Regions from separate parts of the Hydrogenophaga sp. YM1 genome, predicted to be linked through region 1. Evidence: riboswitches for the same ligand, from Rfam matches in the RefSeq annotation. Region 1 holds a riboswitch; the other holds the start of a gene.

The links. A riboswitch is a leader RNA that binds a small molecule or an ion and turns the genes downstream of it on or off. The one in region 1 is predicted to bind glycine.
Region 2: another riboswitch for glycine. It lies ahead of gcvT (glycine cleavage system aminomethyltransferase GcvT); the one in region 1 lies ahead of JNX00_RS18915 (PBP1A family penicillin-binding protein).

The regions. Positions count from the first base shown of each region.
Region 1 is NZ_CP070223.1:4,024,174-4,028,853, forward strand. Features, by position in the region: gene JNX00_RS18915 (PBP1A family penicillin-binding protein) at 1-1,515, opposite strand, end outside; glycine riboswitch at 1,572-1,667, opposite strand; tRNA gene JNX00_RS18920 (tRNA-Met) at 1,872-1,948, opposite strand; gene rplQ (50S ribosomal protein L17) at 1,966-2,361, opposite strand; gene rpoA (DNA-directed RNA polymerase subunit alpha) at 2,446-3,429, opposite strand; gene rpsD (30S ribosomal protein S4) at 3,532-4,155, opposite strand; gene rpsK (30S ribosomal protein S11) at 4,326-4,680, opposite strand, start outside.
Region 2 is NZ_CP070223.1:1,781,127-1,785,806, forward strand. Features, by position in the region: gene gcvP (aminomethyl-transferring glycine dehydrogenase) at 1-966, opposite strand, end outside; gene gcvH (glycine cleavage system protein GcvH) at 993-1,370, opposite strand; gene gcvT (glycine cleavage system aminomethyltransferase GcvT) at 1,390-2,523, opposite strand; glycine riboswitch at 2,581-2,684, opposite strand; glycine riboswitch at 2,697-2,793, opposite strand; gene JNX00_RS08525 (hypothetical protein) at 2,863-3,369, opposite strand; gene JNX00_RS08530 (electron transfer flavoprotein-ubiquinone oxidoreductase) at 3,503-4,680, opposite strand, start outside.

The sequences.
Region 1 (4,680 bases):
GTAGCGGTCGCCGTAGTTGCGGGGGGCCCAGGCGCGGCGCCCCGGGGCAGCCGGCGTCACCACGCGCTGGCGGTCTTCCACCAGCGTGCCGGGGAAGTAGCCGCGCTCCAGCGCCGCGGAGTAGACAAATGGCTTGAAGGTGGAGCCGGGTTGGCGCAGGGCCTGCATGGCGTGGTCGTACTGGCCCAGGCGCGGGTCGAAGCCACCGGCCAGGGCCAGGATGTGGCCGGTGTCCATGTCGATGGAGACCAGGGCGCCCTCCATCCGCGGCAACTGGGCCAGGCGCCAGGCTTGCGCCCCATCGCGCCGCACGCGGATCACCGAACCCGCCTCGATGCGCGGACCCCGCCCGGCGCGATGCGCGAGCGCGATGGCGCTGCCGTCGCGCAGGTGGGCCTGCAGGCCCGCGGACGACACCCCGCGCACCAGGGCCGCCTGCAGCTCGCCGCTGTCGGGGTACGGGGCCAGCGCGCGCCTCAGCCCCGGCCCGTCGAAGCGCCAGGGCGGGGGCAGCCGGGCTTCCGGTCCGGCGTAGCCGTGCCGCTGCTGGGCGCGCAGCAAACCGCCGCGCAGCGCGCGCATGGCCTCGCGCTGCAGGTCCGCGTCGATGCTGAGGACCACGTCCAGGCCGCGCGTGTACGCCTCGTCTCCGAAACGCTCCACCACCCGCTGGCGGGCCTGCTCCACGGCATGCCCCACGTACAGTCCACCCAAGCGTTCGGGTGACCGCAGGACCAGGGGCTCGGCCAGGGCCTGGTCGTGCGCGGGCTGGTCGATCCAGCCCAGCGCCAGCAGGCGCGACAGGATGTGGCGCTGCCGCACGACCGCGCGCTCGCGGTTGACCACGGGGTTGTAGGCCGACGGTGCCTTGGGCAGGCCGGCCAGCATCGCGGCCTCGGCCAGCGTGAGCTCATGCAGCGCCTTGTCGAAGTACACCGAGGCGGCGGCGGCAAAGCCATAGGCGCGCTCGCCCAGGTAGACCTGGTTCATGTACAGCTCGAGCAGCGTGTCTTTGTCGTGGTGCAACTCGAGCTTGTAGGCCAGCAAGACCTCCATGATCTTGCGGCGGTAGGTCTTCTCGGGGCTAAGAAAGAACATGCGGGCCACTTGCATGGTGATGGTGCTGCCGCCCTGCGCGCGCCCGCCGGCGAACAGGTTGCTCCAGGCGGCGCGCGCCAGCCCGGAGAAGTCCACGCCGCGGTGCGCGTAGAAGCCCGCGTCCTCGATGGCCAGCAGCGCCTCGCGCATGCGCTTGGGAATCTGCTCGATCGCCACGAGCTCGCGGCGCTCCTCACCGTACTCGGCCAACAGGCGGCCGTCCCTGGCGTGGATGCGCAGCGGCAGCTTGGGCTGGTAGTCGGTCAGCGCCGCCACGCTCGGCAGCTCCAGCCACAGGCGGTGAAGCGCGTAGGCCCCGCCCAGCGAGAGGCCGGCGAGCAGGCCCAGGATGAGAGCGATGGCAAAGCGCGTCGACGCGACCCGGGACGTGGGGTTGTGCGGGATGGGGGAAGGCACCAGGACTCCAATAGGTGGTCGCAGGCGTTCGCGTCGCATCGACACGAACCTGCTGCGCCTCTCCCTCTGTCCTTGAACCTGAGAGTTTCAGCCGCTGACGCGGCTTGCCCCTTCGGTGGGCCGTGCGAAGGCCACTCTCCAGTCGGCGAAATAGGTGGCTGCGGTCCTGGTGCCTGAGCGATGATGGGAGTTTGCGCCTTCGGCGGGGGCCCGAGGCCCCGCTCTCCCGCAGTGCGGCGATTATGGCATCCGGGCCTTCGCCTGCCGACGCCGCGCGCGGCGGACACTCGCGGCGCCACAAAGAAAAAAGGCCCTCGATTTGAGGGCCTTCTTCACCAGCTGGCACTGGGTTTGTTTGGTTGCGGAGGCAAGATTTGAACTTGCGACCTTTGGGTTATGAGCCCAACGAGCTACCAGGCTGCTCCACTCCGCGTCAAGCCAAAAATTATATCACGCTTTGTCGGCTTCACCGGCGTCGGCGGCCGGTTCGGCGCGGTCCACCAGCTCCACCAGGGCCATGGGCGCGTTGTCGCCCACGCGGAAACCCATCTTCAGGATGCGGGTGTAGCCACCGGGACGGGCCTTGAAGCGCGGACCGAGTTCGTCAAAGAGCTTGACCACCACATCGCGGTCGCGCAGGCGGTTGAAGGCGAGGCGGCGGTTCGCCACCGTCGGCTCCTTGGCCAGGGTGATCATGGGTTCGACGACCCGGCGCAGTTCCTTGGCCTTGGGCAGCGTGGTCTTGATGGCCTCGTGCGTGAGCAGCGAGTTCATCATGTTGCGCAGCATCGCCAGGCGGTGCTCGCTGGTGCGGTTGAGTTTGCGAAGTCCGTGTCCGTGACGCATGGTGTTTCCTTTCCGTCTTTTGCCGCCGGCCGTATCAGGTACCGGCGGTTCGTCATGGCCTGGCCCGAAGGCTCAGGGTTGAGATCAGTGCTTGTCGAGGCCGGCGGGCGGCCAGTTCTCGAGCTTCATGCCCAGCGTGAGACCACGCGAGGCCAACACTTCCTTGATTTCGTTGAGCGACTTGCGGCCCAGGTTCGGGGTCTTGAGCAGCTCGTTCTCGGTGCGCTGAATCAGGTCACCGATGTAATAGATGTTCTCGGCCTTCAGGCAGTTCGCCGAACGCACGGTGAGTTCGAGCTCGTCCACGGGACGCAGCAGGATCGGATCGAACTGCTGCGAGCTGCGCTGTTGCGGGGCCTCGGTGAAGAGGTCGGCGCCTTCCAGCTGGGCGAACACGGCGAGCTGTTCAACGAGGATCTTGGCCGAGGCGCGCACGGCCTCTTCGGGGCCAATGGAGCCGTTGGTCTCGATCTCGAGCACGAGCTTGTCGAGGTCGGTGCGCTGCTCGACGCGGGCGCTTTCCACCGTGTAGCTCACGCGCTTGACCGGCGAGAAGGAGGCGTCGAGGACGATGCGGCCGATCGAGCGGGCGGCTTCGTCGCCGCGGCGCAGGGTGCCGGGCACGTAGCCGCGGCCCTTCTCGACCTTGATCTGCATGTCCAGTTTGGCACCGGCCGACAGCGTGGCGATGACGTGGTCGGGGTTGACGATCTCGACGTCGTGCGGGGTCTGGATGTCGGCGGCCGTCACGACCCCTTCACCGTCCTTGCGCAGACTCAGGGTCACCTCGTCGCGGTTGTGGAGCTTGAACACCACGCCCTTGAGGTTGAGCAGCAGGTTGACCACGTCTTCCTGAACGCCGTCGATGGACGAGTATTCGTGCACCACGCCAGCGATGGTCACTTCGGTGGGGGCATGGCCCACCATGGACGACAGCAGCACGCGGCGCAGGGCGTTGCCCAGGGTGTGCCCGTAGCCACGTTCGAAGGGCTCCAGCGTGACCTTGGCGCGATTGGCCGAGAGTTGCTCGACGTTGATGGACTTGGGCTTGAGCAGGTTGTTCAGCATTCAGACTTCCTTCAGTTCCCTCGGCTCGTTACACCGATAAGGCAGACGGAGCATGGAATGGCCCGGCGACGCAGCGGATGCCGCGCCCGGCCGGGGACGGGATTAACGCGAATACAGTTCGACGATGAGCGACTCGTTGATGTCCGAGCCGAATTCATCGCGGTCAGGGGTCTTCTTGAAGACGCCTTCGACCTTGTCGACCGACACTTCGACCCAGCCGGGGAAGCCGATCTGCTTGGCCAGTTCCAGCGCCTCGATCACGCGGGCCTGCTTCTTGGACTTCTCGCGCACAGCGACCACGTCACCGGCCTTGACCAGGAAGGACGGGATGTTGACCGACTGGCCGTTCACCGTGATGGCCTTGTGCGACACGATCTGGCGCGCTTCGGCGCGGGTGGAGGCGAAGCCCATGCGGAACACGACGTTGTCCAGGCGCGACTCGAGCAGGAACAGCAGGTTGGCGCCGGTGTTGCCGCGGCGGCGGTCGGCCTCGGCGAAGTAGCGGCGGAACTGGCGCTCGAGCACGCCGTAGGTGCGCTTGACCTTCTGCTTCTCACGCAGCTGCACGCCAAAGTCGGAGGTGCGCTGGCCCGAGGTGCGGCCGTGCTGGCCGGGCTTGGAGTCGAACTTGGCCTTGTCGCTGATCGAGCGGCGCGCGCTCTTGAGCAGCAGGTCGCTGGCTTCGCGACGGGACAGTTTGGCCTTGGGGCCGAGGTAACGTGCCACGTTGGTTTCCTTTTGTCGTCTGCCGCAACCCACAGGGACTGTGATTGCGGGAGCCATCCCGCGATGGCGGGGGCGGTGGGCTTAGCAAAAATGCCACCGCAGCATGACTACGGTGGCGCTCGGAGAACCTGGCATTCTAGCGCGAAGCCAAACGCCAGGTAAAGACGGGCTCAGATGCGGCGGCGCTTCTGGGGGCGGCAGCCGTTGTGGGGCACGGGCGTCACGTCGGAAATCGAGGTGATGCGGATGCCCAGGGCACCCAGCGCACGCACCGACGACTCGCGACCCGGGCCGGGACCCTTGATCTCGACGTCGAGGTTCTTGATGCCCTGTTCCATCGCGGCGCGGCCGGCCACTTCGGAGGCCACCTGGGCCGCGAAGGGGGTCGACTTGCGCGAACCCTTGAAGCCCTGGCCACCCGACGACGCCCACGACAGCGCGTTGCCCTGGCGGTCGGTGATGGTGATGATGGTGTTGTTGAACGACGCGTGCACGTGCGCAATGCCGTCCGCGATGTTCTTGCGG
Region 2 (4,680 bases), 2.2 Mb from region 1:
GCGGTAGGCCGGCTGGCCATGGGTGTCCACGCTCACGCCCACCAGGCGGCCGGGCAGGCTGCGCTTGAACCCGTCGCGGCAGGCCATGTAGGCGGCGTGCGGGCCGCCATTGCCCATGGGCATGCCGAAGCGCTGCGTGGTGCCGACCACGATGTCGGCGCCCATCTCGCCGGGCGGCTTGATCAGGGTCAGGGCCAGCAGGTCGGCGGCCACGATGAAGGCGGCGTTCTTGCCGTGCACGGTGGCGGCGTCCGCCGTCCAGTCGTGCAGCCAGCCGCTGGAGGCCGGGTACTGCGTGAAGGCCGCGAAGTAGTCGTCGGCCGCCAGCATGGCGTCCCATTCCTCGCCCGACATGGCCACGCGCACCTCCAGGCCCAGCGGCGCCGCGCGCGTCTGGATCACCTCGATGGTCTGCGGGTGCGTGTCGCCCGACACCACGAAGGCATGGCCCTTGGCCTTCACGGAGCGCTTGGCCAGCGTCATGGCCTCGGCTGCGGCCGTGGCCTCGTCGAGCATGGAGGCGTTGGCGATGTCCATGCCCGTCAGGTCGGTGACCATGGTCTGGAAGTTGACCAGCGCCTCCATTCGGCCCTGCGAGATTTCGGCCTGGTAGGGCGTGTAAGCCGTGTACCAGGCGGGGTTCTCCAGGATGTTGCGCAGGATGACGCCCGGTGTGTGGGTGCCGTGGTAGCCCTGGCCGATGAAGCTCTTGAGCAGCTTGTTCTGGCGCGCGATGCCCTGGAGCTCGGCCAGCGCGGCGGCCTCGGTCAGCGGCGCGGGCAGTTGCATGCCCTGGCGGCGCGCGATCGGGCGCGGCACGATGCTGTCGATCAGCGCGCGGCGCGAGGCCTCGCCGATGACCGAGAGCATGTGGCGCTCGCCGGCTTCGTCGATGCCGATGTGGCGCGCGACGAATTCGCTGACGTTTTCGAGTTCACCCAGGGGCTTGACGGAGGGCATGAGCATGGCGGGCCTCGGTGGCGGGGGAAAGGTCAGGCGTTGTCCTTGACGAACTTCTGGTAGGCCGGCTCGTCCATGAGCGGATCGAACTGGCCCATGTCCTTGATCAGGACCTTGAAGAACCAGCCCTTGCCCAGGGGGTCGCTGTTGGCCAGCGAGGGGTCGGCGCGCAGGGCTTCGTTGACCTCGGTCACCTCGCCGTCCAGCGGCATGTAGACGTCGGCCGCGGCCTTCACCGACTCGACCACGCCGGCGACCTCGCCCTTGGCGTAGCTGCGGCCCACCTCGGGCAGCTCGACGAAGACCACGTCGCCCAGCGCGTCCTGCGCGTGCAGGGTGATGCCGACGACGGCGGCTTCGTGGTCCTCGAGCTGGATCCACTCGTGGTCGGGGGTGTACTTGACGGTCATGGTTGTGCTCCTGCGGCGATCAGCCGCGGTGGTAACGGTTGGGAACGAAAGGCAGGGAGGCCACCTGCATGGGCACGGCCTTGCCGCGCACCAGCGCGTTCAGGCGCGTGCCCACGGCCGCGAAGGCCGGCGGCACGTAGCCCATGGCGATGGGCTGGTTGATGCTGGGGCCGAGCAGGCCGCTGGTGACTTCACCGAGGCGCTCGCCGGCCTCGCTCTGCAGTTCGGTGTGCTCGCGCACCGGCACCCGCTCCTGCGCGAGCAGGCCCACGCGCACACGCGACAGGGGCGCGCTGCCGTCGAGCTGCGCGAGCACGCGCTCGGCGCCGGGGAAGCCCCCCGCGCGCGCGCCGCCTGTGCGGCGCACCTTCTGCATGGCCCAGTTGAGCGCGGCCTCCACGGGCGTGGTGGTGGTGTCGATGTCGTTGCCGTAGAGGCACAGGCCGGCTTCCAGGCGCAGCGAGTTGCGCGCGCCCAGGCCGACGGGTTTCACCTCGGGCTGCGCGAGCAGGGCACGCGCGAAGGCCTCGGTGTCGGCCGCGGCCAGCGAGATCTCGAAGCCGTCCTCGCCGGTGTAGCCGCTGCGCGTGGCGAACAGGGGCTTGCCCTGCCAGCTGAAGGCGCCGCCGGTCATGAAGACCAGCTTCTCCACGCCGGGCACCAGGCGCTGCAGGGCCGTCACGGCCCGCGGGCCCTGCAGCGCGAGCAGGCCGCGGTCGAACTGCGGCTCCACGGTGCAGCGCGCGCCGATGCGCTCGACGATGTGCTGGAGGTCGCCGTGCTTGCAGGCGCCGTTGACGATGACGAAGAGGTCGTCGCCCCGGTTCACGAACATCAGGTCGTCGATGACAGTGCCCTCGTCGCTGAGCAGCAGGCCGTAGCGCTGCTTGCCGGGCGCTAGGCCGATCACGTCCACCGGCATCAGGCTTTCGAAGGCGGCGGCGGCGTCGGGGCCGATGAGCCGCAGCTGGCCCATGTGCGAGACGTCGAACAGGCCGGCGGCTTCGCGCGTGTGCAGGTGCTCGGCCATGAGGCCCGCCGGGTACTGCACCGGCATGCTGTAGCCCGCGAAGGGCACCAGGCGCGCGCCCAGTTCGAGGTGCAGCGCGTGCAGCGGAGTCTTGAGGAGGTCGGTGGGAGCGTCGGCGGACACGGCGGGTTCTCTGGCGGGGGCAGGCCCCTCGCGGGGCGGGACACGGGTTCATCCGTGCGCTGCCCCACTGTCCGCTTTACCTGAGAGATTCACGCGGGCGATGCCACGCTTGCTCCTTCGGTGGACCCCATCGGGTGGGGCCTCTCTCCAGGGGGGATCGCCCGCCGGGTGGCGGGCGTTTGCCAGTCCTTTTGCCTGAGCGTTCGGGGCCTGGTCCGGCCCCTGCGCCTTCGGCGGTTCCCCGGGGGAACGCTCTCCTGACAATGCGGCGGATTCTAGCCGGGAACCCGGCGCGCACGGACAACGCCGCCCGGCGTCCTCAGGGGCGCGAGGGCGCGCTCAGGCGTCCTGCGGGGCGGTCTCGGGCAGCACCTTGGCCAGGCGCTCACTGATCGAGGCGGCGCGCTCGGCGCCCGCGACACGCTCGATCTCGGTGAGCATGTCCTGGCCCACGGCCAACATGCTCGCGGCGTCGCGCGCCTCGCGCAGCGCCTGGCGGAAGCGGTCGGCCAGGGCGCGGTCGCGCGCGGCGAACATGCGGTCGGACAGATCGAACAGGAACATGCGCGCGCTGGCCAGCGAGCGCGGCCCGCTGAAGGTGTCCACCGAGCCGCGCGGTGGCGGCGGCACCGGGCGCGCGGGCGGCGCGGCCGGGGCTTCGTCGATCAGGTAGCCGTCGGCCAGCAGCGCCTCCACCATGGCGCGGCCTTCGCCGTGGAAGAGGGCGTTGAGCGAATCGGTGGACTTGCGGCCATCGGCCACCAGCAGGATGGCGCGCTCGCGCTGGCCCAGCGAGCGATGGCCCGGGAGCAATTCGGTGCGGCCTTTGTCGGTCTTGATGAGCATGGGCGGTGCGCAGGCGGCGGTGGACGCCGCACTCTGGGCGGGGCACATGACGCTCGCGTGTCACGCGGGCGTGAAAAAGCCGCCCGGGGGCGGCTTCGTGGCGATCGCGTGAGGGACGTCACACGTCCCCGCCTCACATGCCCGCGTAGTTGGGCCCGCCGCCGCCTTCGGGCGTCACCCATACGATGTTCTGCGTCGGGTCCTTGATGTCGCAGGTCTTGCAGTGCACGCAGTTCTGCGCGTTGATCTGCAGGCGGTCCTCGCCCGCATCGGTCTTCACGAACTCGTACACGCCGGCCGGGCAATAGCGGCTTTCCGGGCCCGCGTACTTCGCCAGGTTCACCTGCACCGGCACCGTGCTGTTCTTCAGCGTCAGGTGCGCGGGCTGGTTCTCCTCGTGGTTGGTGTTGGAGACGAAGACGCTGGAGAGGCGGTCGAAGCTGAGCACGCCGTCCGGCTTGGGGTAGGCGATCTTGGGCATCTGGTCCGCGGGCCTGAGGTACTCGTGGTCGGGCTTGTCGCGGTGCAGGGTCCAGGGCGGCGCGCTCACGCCGATCTTGGGCAGGAACCACTGCTCGATGCCCGTCATCAGCTTGCCGATGGTCGGGCCCTTCTTGAACCAGGCCTTGAAGTTGCGGGTCTGCCAGAGCTCCTCGTGCAGCCAGCTCTTCTCGAAGGCCGCGGGGTAGGCCGAGAGCTCGTCGCTCGAACGGCCGGCCGTCACGGCCTCGAAGGCCGCCTCGGCACAGAGCATGCCGCTCTTGATGGCCGCGTGGCTGCCCTTGATGCGCGCGGCGTTCAGGTAGCCGGCGTCGCAGCCCACCAGCGCGCCGCCGGGGAACACCGTCTTGGGCATGGCCTGCGGCGTGCCGTTGTTGATGGCGCGCGCGCCGTAGCCCAGGCGCTTGCCGCCTTCGATGTGCGCCTTGATCGCCGGGTGCGTCTTCCAGCGCTGCATCTCCTCGAAGGGCGAGAGCCAGGGGTTGCTGTAGTCCAGCCCGATGACGAAGCCCAGCGTGACCTTGTTGTCCTCCAGGTGGTAGAGGAAGCCGCCGCCGAAGGTGTCGTCCGTCATGGGCCAGCCGGCGGTGTGCACCACCAGGCCGGGCTTGGCCTTGTCGGCCGGAACCTCCCACAGCTCTTTGACGCCGATGGCCCAGCTCGACGGGTCCTTGCCCTTGTCGAGGTCGAACCTGGCGATGAGCTGCTTGCCCAGGTGGCCGCGCGCGCCCTCGGCGAACACGGTGTACTTGGCGTGCAGCTCCATGCCGAGCTGAAAGGCTTCGGTGGGCTCGCCGTCCTTGCCGATGC